2 regions of the Mesorhizobium sp. CNPSo 4661 genome follow, and region 2 is predicted to be linked to the other one. Evidence: predicted binding sites of a transcription regulator. Region 2 holds the regulator's gene; the other holds the start of a gene.
What was found. Region 2 encodes HrcA, which represses chaperone genes, less so after heat shock. Its sites were predicted from a motif close to GTTAGCACTCNCNNNNNGNGAGTGCTAAC; they were not measured.

Region 1: the regulator HrcA is predicted to act here: its motif matches at 3,528-3,556, upstream of groES (co-chaperone GroES).

Annotation. Positions count from the first base shown of each region.
Region 1 covers NZ_JBWGIO010000018.1:14,870-22,793, forward strand. The annotation lists gene AC0YKC_RS25485 (DUF982 domain-containing protein) at 1-283, shown strand, start outside; gene AC0YKC_RS25490 (DUF1236 domain-containing protein) at 725-1,024, shown strand; gene AC0YKC_RS25495 (Hsp20/alpha crystallin family protein) at 1,422-1,931, opposite strand; gene AC0YKC_RS25500 (Hsp20 family protein) at 2,016-2,492, opposite strand; gene AC0YKC_RS25505 (usg protein) at 2,734-3,012, opposite strand; gene AC0YKC_RS25510 (hypothetical protein) at 3,026-3,373, opposite strand; gene groES (co-chaperone GroES) at 3,705-4,019, shown strand; gene groL (chaperonin GroEL) at 4,082-5,710, shown strand; gene AC0YKC_RS25525 (hypothetical protein) at 5,778-5,990, shown strand; gene AC0YKC_RS25530 (helix-turn-helix domain-containing protein) at 6,063-6,464, shown strand; gene AC0YKC_RS25535 (DUF982 domain-containing protein) at 6,445-6,750, shown strand; gene AC0YKC_RS25540 (LysR substrate-binding domain-containing protein) at 7,113-7,924, opposite strand, start outside.
Region 2 covers NZ_JBWGIO010000007.1:196,231-204,154, forward strand. The annotation lists gene cysK (cysteine synthase A) at 1-905, opposite strand, end outside; gene AC0YKC_RS12660 (LysE family translocator) at 1,094-1,711, opposite strand; gene AC0YKC_RS12665 (PQQ-dependent sugar dehydrogenase) at 2,201-3,541, opposite strand; gene AC0YKC_RS12670 (hypothetical protein) at 3,659-3,856, opposite strand; gene hrcA (heat-inducible transcriptional repressor HrcA) at 3,928-5,025, opposite strand; gene rph (ribonuclease PH) at 5,245-5,961, shown strand; gene AC0YKC_RS12685 (VOC family protein) at 6,227-6,637, shown strand; gene rdgB (RdgB/HAM1 family non-canonical purine NTP pyrophosphatase) at 6,637-7,314, shown strand; gene hemW (radical SAM family heme chaperone HemW) at 7,311-7,924, shown strand, end outside.

The sequences.
Region 1 (7,924 bases), on a different contig from region 2:
CATTTTTGAACCGCCGGTGCTGGTGGACGACCCATCTTTCGGCATGAGGGCGATCCGGAATGCGATGGACGCGATCGAGTTCCTCGAAGAGTGGCCTTTCGAACAACGAAGCAAGCTGCATGCATGCGCCTGCGAGGCCTGCTACGCCGCGTATGATGGACGCGGTGAGGCCGACGTGGCTCGGAAAGCGTTTATTGCATGGGCACGCTGGGCGGGCATCCGCGCCTGTGGATCGGCGATGTTCGATGGGGTGGAACGGAGCGGCGTCGTCGAATTGTTCTGAGAAAGACCTCGGCCTCAAACAGCCACTCCTGTTTGGGCCCGGCTGGGCAGGATAATCCGGCAGCACGTAAGTCGTGCCCTCGGCAATACCGAGATAGCCCTTATCTATTTCGATGCCGATAAAATAAAAGGGACCTGCTTCACAAGCCACCACCGGACCTGCCCGAGCCCATGACAGAGTCTAGCGACGTCCCTCCCCGACAGGAGGGTGAGGCGAGGCAAAGCGCTACCCCCGGCCCCAGAACTGGCGGAGGATCACCTCCTACTGATCCATGGGACTTTAGTCCAATGGCTTCGCGCATTGGTCTCAATCGACCTTCGCAGTGAAACATCAAAGCCGGAACGACATTGCTTTGGTGGATCGCTGAGAACGGCCCCTATCGGCGGCTCTGCCGGTCTCGCATCGGCATTGGGCAAGGGGCACATATAATGGAGGTATCGAATGAAGACGATGATCACCAATTCTATCGCCGGCCTGTTGCTCTTGTCAGGCATCAGCGTCGCAATAGCGGATACGGTGGTTCTGGCACCTGAACAGGAGACGACCATCCGCGAGTATGTGAAGAAGGAACCTCTTGCCTCGATCAAGTTGCCAGGCGTGGAGTTGAAGATCGGGAGCACGGTGCCGGAAAAGGTCGAGCTGCATAAAGTACCCAACGTGACGTACGAATACACCGTGATCGACAATCGGACCGTGGTCGTCGATCCGAAAACCCGTACCGTCGTCAAAGTTCTCGACTGACAAGCGAACCCTGGCGGGAGCGCAATTCAGCGCCCCGCCATTTATTCGGAGTGGGAAACCACCGGGGGCGACTTTCCTCGCCAATGAAAATACCTTCGCAACATGTTTGGAACTGACGCTCCTACAAACTGAAGGGCAAGCGCAGGATAAATCTCCCGAACGATAGGTGCGATTATCGATCGCAAGCTCTTCAAGCGGGCGCAGGCATCTGGGGCACGCAGTTTGCGCGCCCGAGCTGGATACAGGCTGAGCAGAGAGCTGCGGCTGTGGAGCGACGTGGGTCACGACTGGGGTTATGGCACCTGATTGGGCCTCTACCCGGACGACCAGCTTCCAGAGACCGTCAACGAAGTCGCCCGGGCTGCCGCGTGCGGGCCGCAACCCAGGCGTCGATGCATCAACTCTTGATGTCAATGCGCTTGACTTGCGACTGCGCCTTTTCGCTCTTCGGCAAGGTGACAGTCAGCACGCCATTCGTGAAGCGCGCCTCCACCTCGTCTTCCTTGACCTCGTAGCCGACCGGGATACGGCGCTCGAACCGGCCATAGTAGCGTTCGGAGAACTGCCTATCCTTGTCGTCCGTCTCGGAGCGTTTCTCGCCCCGCAGCGTCAGCACGCCGTCGTCGAGCAGGACCTCGATGTCTTTCTGTTCGAGGCCCGGCACCTCGGCGGTCACCTTGATCTCCTTCTCTCCGTTGGAGATCTCGACGCTCGGCCAACCGGCGCCGAGGGCGGAGACGCCGCCGAAAGACGGCAAACGGCTGTCGAAGCCGCGGAAAACATCGTCGAACAGGCGGTTTACCTCACGATGCAGCGACAGGAACGGATCGCGTTCGCCGTCGTGGAACACGCTTGGAAGCTGGTTGCCGTTGCTCCGGCCCCAGGGGATCAGATCACGGACACTCATAATTTCCTCCTCTCTGTTGAAAAGGCTTCCTATTGCGCCGGGCAATGTGCCCGGCGCTTGCGCGAGTGCGCCGACAAGAGACACTCAGGCAGCCTGCTTGTCGGCTTCGATCTTCTTCGTCGCGCCTTTGGGCATCGCCTTGTCAGCTGCGATCTCGATCCGGCGCGGTTTCATCTCTTCCGGAATCTCACGCTTCAGATCGATCGTCAGCAGGCCATTGACCAGGCTGGCGTCGACGACCTTCACATGATCGGCAAGCTCGAAGCGGCGCTGGAATGCGCGACCGGCAATTCCGCGATGCAGGTATTCACTCTTATCCTCGCCGGCTTTCTGCCCTGAGACCATGAGCATGTTCTGCTCCTGGGTAAGGTCCAGTTCGTCCTGCGCGAAGCCGGCCACCGCCATGGTGATGCGGTAGGCGTCTTCGGCGGTCTTGGCGATGTCGTAGGGTGGCCAATTGTCGACGGTTTCGATGCGGCTCGCCGTTTCGAGCGCGTTCAACATTCGATCGAAACCGATGCTCGACCGGAACAGCGGAGTGAAGTCAAAATTGGTTCTCATAGCTACATCCTCCATTGAGCAACATAGATACGAGGCGCGCCAAGGAAGCGGCGCCCCTTGACCTTGCCGGTCTCTCAAGCACCGGCAAAATCGATCTGGGAATTCAACACCGGAACGTCAAGACCCGGCCGCGAACCCGCCTTCAAGGTCGTGAAAAAGTCACCCTTTTCGTCTGCATCCAGGCGAGCAAATGATGAAGTGAAGGCGGCCGCACGACACGACCGCCTTGCGGCGCTGATCTTCACTGGAGCGCGATGACCCCGTCGACAGCCCGCCATTCTGAGGGCCTAATGAGCCGATGGTGGGCGACCCGGACGGAATGCAAGGCGCCCGCCAGATCGCGTTCCCAAAAGCCTAGAAAGCCCCTCAGCGCGGGGAAATCCGGGGCGAGATCATAATCCTGCCACACGTAAAGCTGGAGCAGGCCGGGATGGTCGGGCAGATGATAATGGATCTCGGCAGTGGTCAAGCCGTAGCCGTTCATCTGCAAGCGGAATTCCCTGCTGACCGCGTTCGCCATCGCCTTCTGCGCCTCACGCGCTCAGCCGATCGATCAACTGCGGATGGTCGTCATCGGCAGCGCCGCTGGGCGGCGGGGCGAGCGCATCAAGCCGGCGCAACGCATCCATGATGTCGTCGAAGGAGACCGGCCGCCCGGTGCCTGGCGGCTGGCGCAGTGCCGGCATCGATTCCACGGCGCAGGCGTCGGACGCCCAGGACGAAAGGATCGCCCGCTTTTCCCATATGTCGAGCGAGCCGTCCTCCAGCACATCCCGCGGGTGCTGAAAATGGCTGGCCGGCGACAGCAGCCGATCGAGGGAAAGGTCTGATATTTCGGGAGCAAGGGAAGGGATGATCGGCGAAAGCGTCTGTCGGTTCATTTCTGTCCTCCGTCTCCAAAACTCCTTGTTTCGGGGTGCAACTTCTCAGCGGCCCCGGCGGTGCCGGGGCGCCGATAATTTTGTTCAGCTCAATCGCGAATTCAAGTCTCTCATTTCGTCGACGTGACCCGAATTTACCGCATGTTTTCAGAGCAGTAGCACTCAACATTCGAGAGTGCCAAAAAATTTTCGGCCCCCTCTTGAAAGTGAACGAAGGCAAAATTAGCTCGACATGCGCGCGACGCCGAAAGGGTCGCGTGAGCCCCGCTCCGGTCCTACCGGCCCGGAGCGGAGGAACCTCAAAAATCTGTTTGTCCTGAAGGAGAACGATATGACGTTCCGTCCATTGCATGACCGTATCCTGGTCCGCCGCATCGAAGCTGAAGAGAAGACCGCCGGCGGCATCATCATCCCCGACACTGCCAAGGAAAAGCCGCAGGAAGGCGAGGTTATCGCCGTGGGCCCGGGCGCCCGCGACGAGAGCGGCAAGCTCGCGCCCCTAGACGTGAAGATCGGCGACCGCATTCTGTTCGGCAAATGGTCCGGCACCGAGATCAAGCTCAACGGCGAGGACCTGCTCATCATGAAGGAAAGCGACGTGATGGGCGTGATCGAGCAGGTCGCGACGCTGAAGAAAGCCGCCTGACCGGGGGCTTCGATCGAACCGCAACCCAGTCAAAGACAACTGCCTAGAAAAGGAGTGATCCAATGGCTGCCAAGGAAGTCAAATTCCATTCCGACGCCCGCGAGCGCATGCTGCGCGGCGTCAACATCCTCGCCGACGCGGTGAAGGTCACGCTTGGTCCGAAGGGCCGCAACGTCGTCATCGACAAGTCGTTCGGCGCTCCGCGCATCACCAAGGACGGCGTCACCGTCGCCAAGGAGATCGAGCTCGAGGACAAGTTCGAGAACATGGGCGCGCAGATGGTCCGCGAAGTTGCTTCGAAGACCAATGATCTCGCCGGCGATGGCACGACCACCGCTACCGTTCTCGCCCAGGCGATCGTTCGCGAGGGTGCCAAGGCGGTGGCTTCCGGCATGAACCCGATGGACCTCAAGCGCGGCATCGACAAGGCGGTGGACGCGGTCGTCACCGAACTCAAGACGAATGCCCGCAAGATCACCAGAAACGACGAGATCGCTCAGGTCGGCACCATCTCGGCCAATGGCGATGCCGAAATCGGCCGCTTCCTGGCCGAGGCTATGGAAAAGGTCGGCAACGAAGGCGTCATCACCGTCGAGGAGGCCAAGACGGCCGAGACCGAGCTGGAAGTCGTCGAAGGCATGCAGTTCGATCGCGGCTATCTCTCACCCTACTTCGTCACCAACCAGGACAAGATGCGCGTGGAGCTCGACGAGCCCTATGTGCTGATCCATGAAAAGAAACTTGGCAACCTGCAGGCGCTGCTTCCCGTGCTCGAGGCCGTGGTGCAGGCCGGCAAGCCGCTGCTGATCATCGCCGAGGACGTCGAGGGCGAAGCCCTGGCTACGCTCGTCGTCAACAAGCTGCGCGGCGGGCTGAAGGTTGCCGCCGTCAAGGCTCCGGGCTTCGGCGACCGTCGCAAGGCCATGCTGGAGGATATCGCCATCCTAACCGGCGGCACCGCCATCAGCGAGGATCTCGGCATCAAGCTGGAGAACGTAACGTTGGCGATGCTCGGCCGCGCCAAGAAAGTGGCCATCGAGAAGGAGAACACCACCATCGTGGACGGCGCCGGCAAGAAAGAGGAAATCCAGGGCCGCGTCACGCAGATCAAGGCGCAAATCGAGGAGACCACCTCCGATTACGATCGCGAGAAGCTGCAGGAGCGGCTGGCCAAGCTCGCCGGCGGCGTCGCGGTGATCCGTGTCGGCGGCGCGACGGAAGTCGAGGTCAAGGAGAAGAAGGACCGCGTCGACGACGCCCTGCACGCCACGCGCGCCGCGGTCGAGGAAGGTATCCTGCCTGGCGGCGGCGTTGCCCTGCTCAGGGCGGCCAAGGCGCTCGACGCCGTTGCGGTCGACAATCCCGACCAGAGATACGGCGTCGACATCGTGCGGCGGGCGATCGAGGCTCCGGCGCGCCAGATCGCTGAAAATGCCGGATCGGAAGGCTCGATCGTCGTCGGCAAGCTGCGCGAGAAGACCGACTTCGCCTTTGGCTGGAACGCCCAGACCGGCGAATATGGCGACCTCTACACGCAGGGTGTGATCGATCCAGCCAAGGTAGTGCGCACCGCGCTTCAGGATGCCGCTTCGGTAGCAGGACTGCTCGTCACCACGGAGGCCATGGTGGCCGAAAAGCCGAAGAAGGAAGCCGCCCCCGCCATGCCCGCCGGCGCCGGCATGGACTTCTAAAACGCAGACGTCGCCCGCTCCCGGTCCGGGGAGCGGGCGCTTGCGACGGACAAGATGGGAGAAATCTATGGACACGATAAGCAGGTCGGTTCCGGGACCGACGCATCCGGCAAGCGAATTCCTCGCCTACGAAGCCGAATGCCGCAACGCGCTGAAGCCGCTACTGGCAGGCTTGCTAGACACCGCCGAATCCGTCGGATGGAACCGGCGTACTGTCGCCTCGACGTTGATGTTTTTGGCAGCGCAGCATGTGTCAGCGGAAACGTCTGGACGAAGTTGACCGGGACGGGCCAGCCTCGGCTTCTATCGCCTCGGGACGACGTTTCATGATCGCGGATGGAGGAGGATAGCCATGATTGCGGGACGATTGCGCGAATGCCTGAAAAGACTGAGGTGGGGCGCCGCCGACTTGGCAGAGGAACTTGACTATCCGCCGAGCGAGGTGGCTCGCTGGCTGGACGGTAGCGCCCAGGTGCCGCTTGCCGTCGCCGCGTGGCTCGAGGCATTGGTGAAGGCTCACAAGGCGCTGCCGCCGCCAGGACTGGCCCAGTCGGGATCCGTGTTGCTGGCTTGGCCAATGGAGCGGTTGGCTGTCCTGAGTTCTGAGACCGACACAACAAAGCATGAAGCGTCGAAAGGGATTGTCCTTCGACCTTCCTATCCGCGTCGCCACGCCGTCGCCGGTAACCGTCGCGCCGGCGGGATGGCGGCACAGTCGAAAGGAGCTTCAGACAATGAAACACGACCACTTTAAGGAAGCGGTTACCATCCTCGTCGGCATGGGCCTGCCGGTGAGACTTGAGACGGTGATGCAAGCCTATGCCGTGCTCCAGGACTGGCCTGCCGCGACCAGGAGCAATGCCCATGCCATTGCTCTCAATGCCTGCAAGGCTGGCCTTGCCGGCGATATCGAGCCCGAAACAGTCAGAGCAACCCTCGTTGCCTTCGCCCGTCGTCACGACATCCTGGTGCCGGATATCGTTTCGCTGGCGCCGGCGGCACTGGCGGGCAAACCTGCCACCACAAGCAGCAACAGCTGAAAGACTGGAAACGCAGCACCCAAGGCAACCCATATGCTCCGTGTGATCTCATATGGCCTTGCGAACCGTAGCCGAACGGAGGGACCACGCCGCATGCTTTGGCAGCGTCGCGCCACCACGTCCTTCCATTCAAGTCTTAGCTGACGTTCGCCGTCGCCAGAGCCGGTCTCGTGTCGACGATGCAGCGATAACCGCTTCCGCCGTCTGGCAATTCAGGCTGTCAGCCATCGGCCGCTGCTGTGGCCGATTCAGGCGAAAACCGCACTCCAAGAAAATGTCTGGAACGGGCCGGAAGCGAACTGGCAGCATAGCGTGCGAAACCGGCCCGAAGGTGCTCTTCTATCCTAGTGGTCCGCGGCGCCTTACCCAAGCGAGGCGCCTACGCCCTCTGAACGCGGCAAATCCGAATACTCCGCCTCCTGGCGGTTTGCGATCGAGACGATCCAGGCGCGAAGCTCCGCGCCATGAGGCTTTTGCAGCGCCGATCGATCCCAGGCAAGGAAATAGGGATCGGGCAGTCGAAGGGGGACGTCGAATGGCACAACCAGCCGACCGGAGGTAATGTCGTCCTTCGCCATCGACAATTGCGCCAGGACGAAGCCGCGACCGTTGATGGCTGCGTCGATGGCCGCGCTAGACAGCGAGAATGCAACCTCGCCCGATGTCTTGCGGTATTTCGCGCCGATGCTTGCCGCCCACTCGCTCCAGGTCGGCGGCGAGCGATGCTCGCGTGCCCATTCGATCGCCAGCAATGGCCGTTCGAGGATGTCGACCGGCTTGCGCAAAGGTAGCCGCTCCAGCAGCGCCGGCGAGCAGGCCGGCACGACCCAGTCGGTGAATAGTTCGACATAGTGGTCGTAGCCACGATTCTTCGCGCCATAGGAAATGCGAAAGTCGAGCTGCTCGTCGCCGAAGCGCGCCTCGGCCTCGGCGCCGATCAGGCGCACTGTGGCGCCCAAATGATGCGCCTGCCAGTCGAAAAGCTGAGGCGCCAGCCACTTGCTGGCGAGCGAAGGCAGGCACGAGACAGTCAGCGCGCTCTCGGTGCGCGCCCGTTCGAGCAGTTCTCCGGCGCCCCGGATGCGATCGAAGCCCTCTGACACCGCCGAGTGGTAGAGCCGTCCCCAAGAGGTCAGCGTGAGTATCCTGCCGCGGCGCTCCAGAAGTTGCACAC
Region 2 (7,924 bases):
TTGCCCTTGTTCTCGGGCCGCGAGCCGACGACGATGGCCGCCTGGAGCGCGGCGCCCGACGAGATGCCGACCGGCACGCCTTCGAGGCGGGCGACCAGACGGGCATTGGCGACCGAATCCTCGTTCGAGACCCTGACGACCTCGTCATAGATCGAGGTGTCGAGGATTTTCGGGGCGAAGCCGGCGCCGATGCCCTGGATCTTGTGCGGGCCGGGCTGGCCGCCCGACAGAACCGGCGAGGCCTCTGGCTCGACCGCCACGACCTGCAGCGAAGGCTTGCGCTTCTTCAGCACCTGGCCGACGCCGGTGATGGTGCCGCCGGTGCCGATGGCGGAAACGAAGATGTCGACCTCGCCATTGGTGTCATTCCAGATCTCCTCGGCCGTGGTGCGGCGGTGGATCTCGGGATTGGCCGGATTCTCGAACTGCTGCGGGATGATGGCATTGGGCAGCGTGGCGGCGAGCTCGTCGGCCTTGGCGATGGCGCCCTTCATGCCTTTCGGGCCTTCGGTCAGCACCAGCTCGGCGCCGAGCAGCGCCAGCATCTTGCGGCGCTCGACCGACATGGTCTCCGGCATGGTGAGGATCAGCTTGTAGCCCTTGGCGGCGGCGGCGAAGGCGAGCGCGATGCCGGTGTTGCCGGAGGTCGGCTCGATCAGCGTGGTCTTGCCGGGCGCGATCTTGCCGGCTTCCTCCAGCGCCTCGATCATGGCGACGCCGATGCGGTCCTTGACCGAAGCGATCGGGTTGAAGAATTCGAGCTTGGCCATGAGGTTGGCGACGATGCCCTTCTCCTTGGCGAACTTGTCCAGCCTGACCAGCGGCGTGTCGCCAATCGTCTCCGTGATCGAATTGAAGACGCGGCCGCGGCCGGGCACGCGCGCGGAAGAGACGGGCTTGTTCATTGGTTTCACTCCCAAGGCAAAGGCACAGGCAGACAGAATAGGGTTTTCAGCCGCGCAAGATAGGCCGGCGCCCGAAAATATCCGAGTGGGGCGATTGCTCAAAAGCGCCCGTGACCGGAAATGCATTTTCCGAAATGGCCCGATTTCGGAATGGCTTGGCCGAGATCGGGACGGGTTGAGATTGGAGCCTATTGGCGCGCCGCGATTGCCGCGGCCGCGCCCATCATAAAGCCGGCGGCCGTACGGTTCAGAACCTTCAGCGCGCGCGGCGATTTCAGGAACCAGCGCGCCTTGGCGGCCAAAACCAGATAAGGCACCAGCACCACGAACAGCACCACCACGGTGATCATCGCAAGGATGGCGTAGTCGGCAAGCGTGATCGTCTTCAGGTCGACGATGGTCGGCGTGATGGCGAGATAGAAGATCATCGTCTTGGGGTTGCCGAGCGTCACCGTCAGCCCGGCAATGAAGCTCGACACCAGCCCGCCCTTGGCCTTCCGCGCCTCGACGGTCTCAGGCGTGATGCCGCTGGTCCAGAAGCGCCAGGCGAGAAAGGCGAGATAGGCGACGCCGGCCCATTTTATGGCGAGGAAGACCATGCCGAAGGTCTGCGCGACGAAGGCGAGCCCGAGCACGACGGCGGTGAGATAGGTGAGGTCGCCGAGCATCAGGCCGAACGACATGGCCAGCGACGAGCGGAAGCCGGAGCCGAGAGCGCGGGCGACCAGCGCCGTGACGCCCGGCCCCGGAATGGCGGCGGCGACGCCGAGCGCGGCGCTGTAAGCGAGGAATCCGGTGAGTGTCATGGTTTTGGAAACTGGCCGTAGGAACCGATTTAGAGCCGGGCTTTTATCATGATGTCGGTTCGACGGTAATTCCCTCACGGCGGGATTCGTTGCGCCAGCGATGTAAGGAGTTGGTTTCCGCAGCGAGAAGAATTTTGACCGGTCGGCTATGTCTGCGTTGGTGGGGTGGTGGCATAGCTTGGAGATTGGCCGAGACGCCCACCCAGTCGTCATCCACGGGCGGAGCAAGGAGCGAAGCGACGCGCGCAGACCCGAGGATCCATGCCGTGACTTCGACGCGCCGCAATGGTGCAGATTTCTACGCCGTTTGCATCCTTCGGCCAAGGTAACGGCATGGATTCTAGGGTCTGCGCGCGTCGCTTCGCTCCTTGCTCCGCCCTAGAATGACGAGGTTGGGGAGGCTTCGGCAAATCGCCAGCGTTTGCGCTGATTTCATGGAAATGAGCGGTGAATGCCTTGCCGCTCGACAACGGCAGTCATCCCAAACAGCTACCCACCATAGCTAATGCGCCAAATCGTGCCGTTGCCGTCCTCGGTGAGGATCAGGGCGCCGTCCTTGGCCACTGCGATGCCCACCGGCCGGCCCCAGACCGCGTCGTCGGAAATGACGAAGCCGGTGGCGAAATCCTCGTATTCGCCGGTCGGCCTGCCGTCCTTGAATCTCAGCCGCACCAGTTTGTAGCCGGTGCGGACATTGCGGTTCCAGGAGCCGTGCAAGGCGACGAAGGCGTCCCCCTTGTAGTCGGCAGGGAAATTGTCACCCTCGTAGAAAGCGATGTTGAGCGGCGCCGAATGGGCCTGCATCAGCACGTCGGGCACCGTGACCTTGCCGGCGAGGTCGGGGCGCGCGCCCTTGTGGCGCGGGTCCTCGTTGTCGCCGATATAATACCAGGGCCAGCCATAGAAGGCGCCGTCCTTCACGGCGGTGGCGTATTCGAAGGGGGTATTGTCGCCAAGCTCGTCACGCTCGTTGACGACGCACCAAAGCGCGCCCGTCGCCGGCTGCACGGTCATGCCGGAACAGTTGCGCAGGCCGGTGGCGACGGTCCTGCGGTTCTTGCCGTCGGGGTCGAAGGCCAGCACGTCGGCGCGGCCTTCCTCCGAGCCCCAGGCCGCGCCCAGCGGCTGCGATTTCGCCCACGCCTCGACACCGCCCTTCGGCTTCGCGCCCATATCCTCGGCGATGTTGGAGCCGGAGCCGACCGACAGATAGAGCGTCTTGCCGTCTGGCGAAAAGGCGATGTCGCGCGTCCAGTGATGATTGGCCGGGATCTTGGCGACGATGGTCTCCGGCTTCCCCGAAGCCTCGAGGTCGCCGTCGCGGTAGGGGAAGCGCACGACGCTGTCGCTGTTGGCGACATAGACCCACTGCGGCTTGTCGCCCTGCGGGTAGAAGGCGATGCCGTAGGGCCGGGTCAGGCCCTTGGCGAAGATCGACGCCTCGGCAGGCTTGGCGCTGCCCTCGGCCAGACGGTAGACACGGACCTGGTTCGCCCGGCTGTCGGCCACGAAGAGGTCGCCGTTCGGCGCCACGCGCACGACGCGCGGACTGTCGATGCCGGAAGCGACCAGCTCGGCCGAGAAGCCCGGCGGAAGTCTCGGCTTGGCGCCTTCGGGGCGATCGATGACGCCGCCGCCGTTCGAGGCGGACTCCGTCACATAGGGTTTCTGCAGGTCCTGAGGCTTCAGCAGCCGGCGCACGCCCGGACGGTCGGCCTTCCAGTCGCCGAAGGCCTTTTCACCGCTGAGCAAGGGTTGATCGGCCTGCTGCGCGAAGGCGCCGGTGGCAAGGACCAGCGCGAGGCCCGCAAGGCCGGCGATCCGCATCATGCTGTTCTCCGTCGTCCGCCAACACGCCTCAATCGATCAGGCGCCCGGACCCAGGACATATTGGGCGCCCGATCTAGAAGAGAAGCTCGCGCACGCGGATTTGACGAGGCGCCGGGCTCAGGCCTCCTCGGCATCCAGGTCGTCGTCGAGCCGCTTTTCCAGCTCGACGAGGTCGGCCGGCAAGGGCAGGCCCATGGCGCGCAGCTCCCGCAATTTCTCGCGCAACTGTTCCTGGATCTCGTGCTCGTCCTCGGGCTGATTGATCATTTCCTGAAGCAGAAGGTCGATCTGGGCCTTGAGCGATTCCAGCGCCATGTTTTTCTCCTTTGCGCCCTCAGCCGCGTCGAGATTCAGGTCAGGCCGGCCTCACCTGGATATCGATACACCTAGCGCAGCATGCGCGAAATCAGCTGTGCCGTATAGTCGACCATCGGCACGATGCGGGCGTAGTTCAGCCTGGTCGGGCCGATGACGCCAAGCGCGCCGACGACGCGGGCGTCCTTGTCGCGATAGGGGGCGACGACCAGCGACGAGCCGGACAGCGAAAACAGCTTGTTCTCCGAGCCGATGAAGATGCGCACGCCCGGCCCTTCCTCGGCGAGGTCGAGCAGCTGCAGCAGTCCGTCCTGGGTTTCCAGGTCCTCGAACAGGTGGCGAAGCAATTCGATGTCCGCCTGGGCGGTGACGTTTTCCAGGAGGTTGGCGCGGCCGCGCACGATGAGCCGCGCCGGCAGGCCGCTTTCGGCGCCGGCCCAGACCGCGAGGCCCTTCTCGACCAGATCCTGCGACAGCGTGTCGAGGGCCGCCCTGGTCTCGTCCTTGATGCGGGCGATTTCCGCCCGTGCCTCGGCCAGTGTTCGGCCGCGGATGTGGGCGTTGAGGAAATTCGAGGCCTCGTGCAGCTGCGACACGGTGGTGCCGGCCGGCAGGTCGACGACGCGGTTCTCGACATCGCCGTTCTGCGACACCAGCACGGCGAGCGCCTTGGTGGGCTCGAGCTGGATGAATTCGATGTGCTTCAGCGCCACCTCGTTCTTGGAGGCGAGCACGAGGCCGGCGCCGCGCGACATGCCGGACAGCATCTGGCTGGCCTCGGTCAGCATATGCTCCAGCGTCGCGCCCGAGCCGGAGGCGCGCACCTGCGCCTCGATGACGCGGCGCTCCTCGTCGGAAAGGTCGCCGAGCTCCATGAAGGCGTCGACGAAGAAGCGCAGGCCGGTCTGAGTCGGCAGCCGCCCGGCGGAAACATGGGGCGCGTAGATCAGGCCGAGATGCTCGAGGTCGCTCATCACGTTGCGGATGGTGGCGGGCGACAGCGAGGAGGGCAGGATGCGCGACAGGCTGCGCGAGCCGACCGGCTCGCCGTCGCGCAGATAGGAATCGACAATCCGCCGGAAAATATCGCGCGAGCGCATGTCGAGTGACTGAAGGACCGGCGACTGAAACCCGGGACTCTGGGACGTCGGATCGACTGGTTTGTTCATACCGGCGAGAAACCTCCTGTTGAAAGATATAGACTTAAGCCACACCGGCGCAACCCAGTGCCGCGTTGCGGTCACAGTGCCGCGTTTGCGGCCACGGTGCTGCGTTTGGGGTCAACCGGCCCGTTTTCCTTTGCGACCCCATTTTCCTTTGCGACTTGCGCCGCATGCGTCTACAAGCCGGCCACGATTCCGAAATAAGAAGAAAGACAAGAGGCCTCGATGCGTCCTTCCAAACGCCAAGCCGACGAAATGCGCGCCATCTCTTTCGAGCGCGGCGTCTCCAAGCACGCCGAAGGCTCGTGCCTGGTGAAGTTCGGCGACACGCATGTGCTGTGCACGGCGAGCCTGGAGGAAAAGGTGCCGGCCTGGATGCGCAATTCCGGCAAGGGATGGGTGACGGCCGAATACGGCATGCTGCCGCGCTCGACCGGTGAGCGCATGCGGCGCGAGGCCTCCGCCGGCAAGCAGGGCGGCCGCACGCTGGAGATCCAGCGGCTGATCGGCCGCTCGCTGCGCGCCGTGGTCGACCTGCAGGCGCTGGGCGAGCAGCAGATCACCGTCGACTGCGACGTCATCCAGGCCGATGGCGGCACCCGCACGGCCTCGATCACCGGCGGCTGGGTGGCGCTCTACGATTGCCTGCGCTGGATGGAAGCGCGCCAGATGGTGAGCGTCGCCAAGGTGCTGAAGGACCATGTCGCGGCGATTTCCTGCGGCATCCATGACGGCCAGCCGGTCATCGATCTCGATTACATTGAGGATTCCTCGGCCGGCACCGACGCCAATTTCGTCATGACCGGCAAGGGCGGCATCGTCGAGATCCAGGGCACCGCCGAGGGCGAGCCCTTCTCCGAGGAGCAGTTCGCGGCGCTGATGGGCTTGGCGAAGAAGGGCATTTCGCGGCTGGTTAGCCTGCAGCAGATGGCGGTGGCGTAGGTTTTCGGATGCCGAGCCTGGGCCCCCCTCTCTGGCCTGCCGGCGCCGGCCCTTCGCTGTCGCTCCGGGCGTTCGTCGTTCGCAAAGCCAAGCAATTGGCTTTGCGTCCGCTGCGCGGACCGCTCCTCACCCCCCTCGAGGGGGGAGATTGGATGTCACACCGACTTTCGCCAATCTCCAGCGTTGCAGAACGCGCGGCGGCATCGAAGCTGCTAATCTCCCCCCTTGAGGGGGAGATGCCCGGCAGGGCAGAGAGGGGGGCCTCGTGATACCCTCCGCAATCCTCGAATCCGCCCTCTACGTCACCGATCTGACCGCGGCGGAAGCCTTCTATCGCGACATCATCGGCCTCGAGGCGCTCGGCAAGGTCGAAGGCCGCCATGTCTTCTTCCGCTGCGGCAATGGCGTGCTGCTTCTCTTCAACGCCGAGGCGACGAGGATCCCGCCGGCGCCCGACGCTCGCCTGAAAGTGCCGCCGCATGGCACGGCCGGCGAGGGACATCTCTGCTTCGCCGCAAGCGCCGATGAGATCGCCGCATGGCGCAAGCATCTCACGGCCAGGAGCATCGCCATCGAAAGCGATTTCGAGTGGCCGCAGGGCGGGCATTCGATCTATATCCGGGACCCATCGGGCAATTCGATCGAATTCGCCGAGCCAAGGATCTGGGGTTTTTGATGCATTCCCTCAACGGACAGAAAATCGTCATCGCCAGCCACAATGAAGGCAAGCTGCGCGAATTCGCCGACCTGATGGCGCCGTTCGGCTTCGAGGCGAAGTCGGCCAAGGAATACGGCCTGGCCGAACCCGACGAGACCGGCACCACCTTCGAGGAGAACGCCTACATCAAGGCCTACGCGGCCGCCAAGGCGACCGGCCTGCCGGCGCTGTCGGACGATTCAGGCCTTTGCGTCGACGCGCTGGACGGCGCGCCCGGCGTCTACACCGCCAACTGGGCCGAGAAGCCAGATGGCAGCCGGGATTTCGGCATTGCCATGCAAAAGACCGAAACGGCGCTCGAGGAGGCCGGCGCGACCGACCCTTCCCAGCGCACCGGCCGCTTCGTCGCCGTCATCTGCCTGGCCTTTCCCGACGGCGAGGCCGAATATTATCGCGGCGAGGCCGAAGGCAGGCTGGTGTGGCCGCCGCGCGGCACGCTCGGCTTCGGCTACGATCCGGTGTTCCTGCCCAATGGTTTCGACAAGACTTTTGGCGAGATGAGCGCGGAAGAAAAGCATGGCTGGAAGCCCGGCCAGGCGACGGCGCTTTCGCACCGCGCCCGCGCCTTCCAGAAATTCGCGCAGGCACGCCTGGATCTGGCACGCCTGGATTTGGCGCGATCAGGACCCGCATGAGCGCAGTGACGATACCGCTCGACCGGAGCCCCGGCTTCGGCGTCTATATCCACTGGCCGTTCTGCGCGGCCAAGTGCCCTTATTGCGACTTCAACAGCCATGTCCGCCACCAGCCGGTCGACCAGGAGCGTTTTGCCCGCGCCTTCGAAACCGAGCTCGCGACCATGCGCGACCGCACTGGCCCGCGCGAGGTGACCAGCATCTTCCTCGGCGGCGGCACACCGTCGCTGATGAAGCCGGAAACGGTCGGCGCGGTGCTGGAGGCTGTGGCGAAGAACTGGACCGTGCCGGCAGGCATCGAGGTGACGCTGGAGGCCAATCCGTCCTCGGTCGAGGCCGAGCGCTTTCGCGGCTATCGTGCCGCCGGCGTCAACCGCGTCTCGCTCGGCGTGCAGGCGCTGAACGACAAGGATTTGCGCTTCCTCGGCCGGCTGCACAATGTCGAGGAGGCGCTGCATGCCATCGGCCTCGCCCGAGAGATTTTTCCGCGGCTTTCCTTCGACCTGATCTATGCGCGACCCGGCCAGACGCCGGAGGCGTGGGGGGCGGAGCTGGAGCAGGCGATCGGCTATACCGTCGACCACCTGTCGCTCTACCAGCTCACCATCGA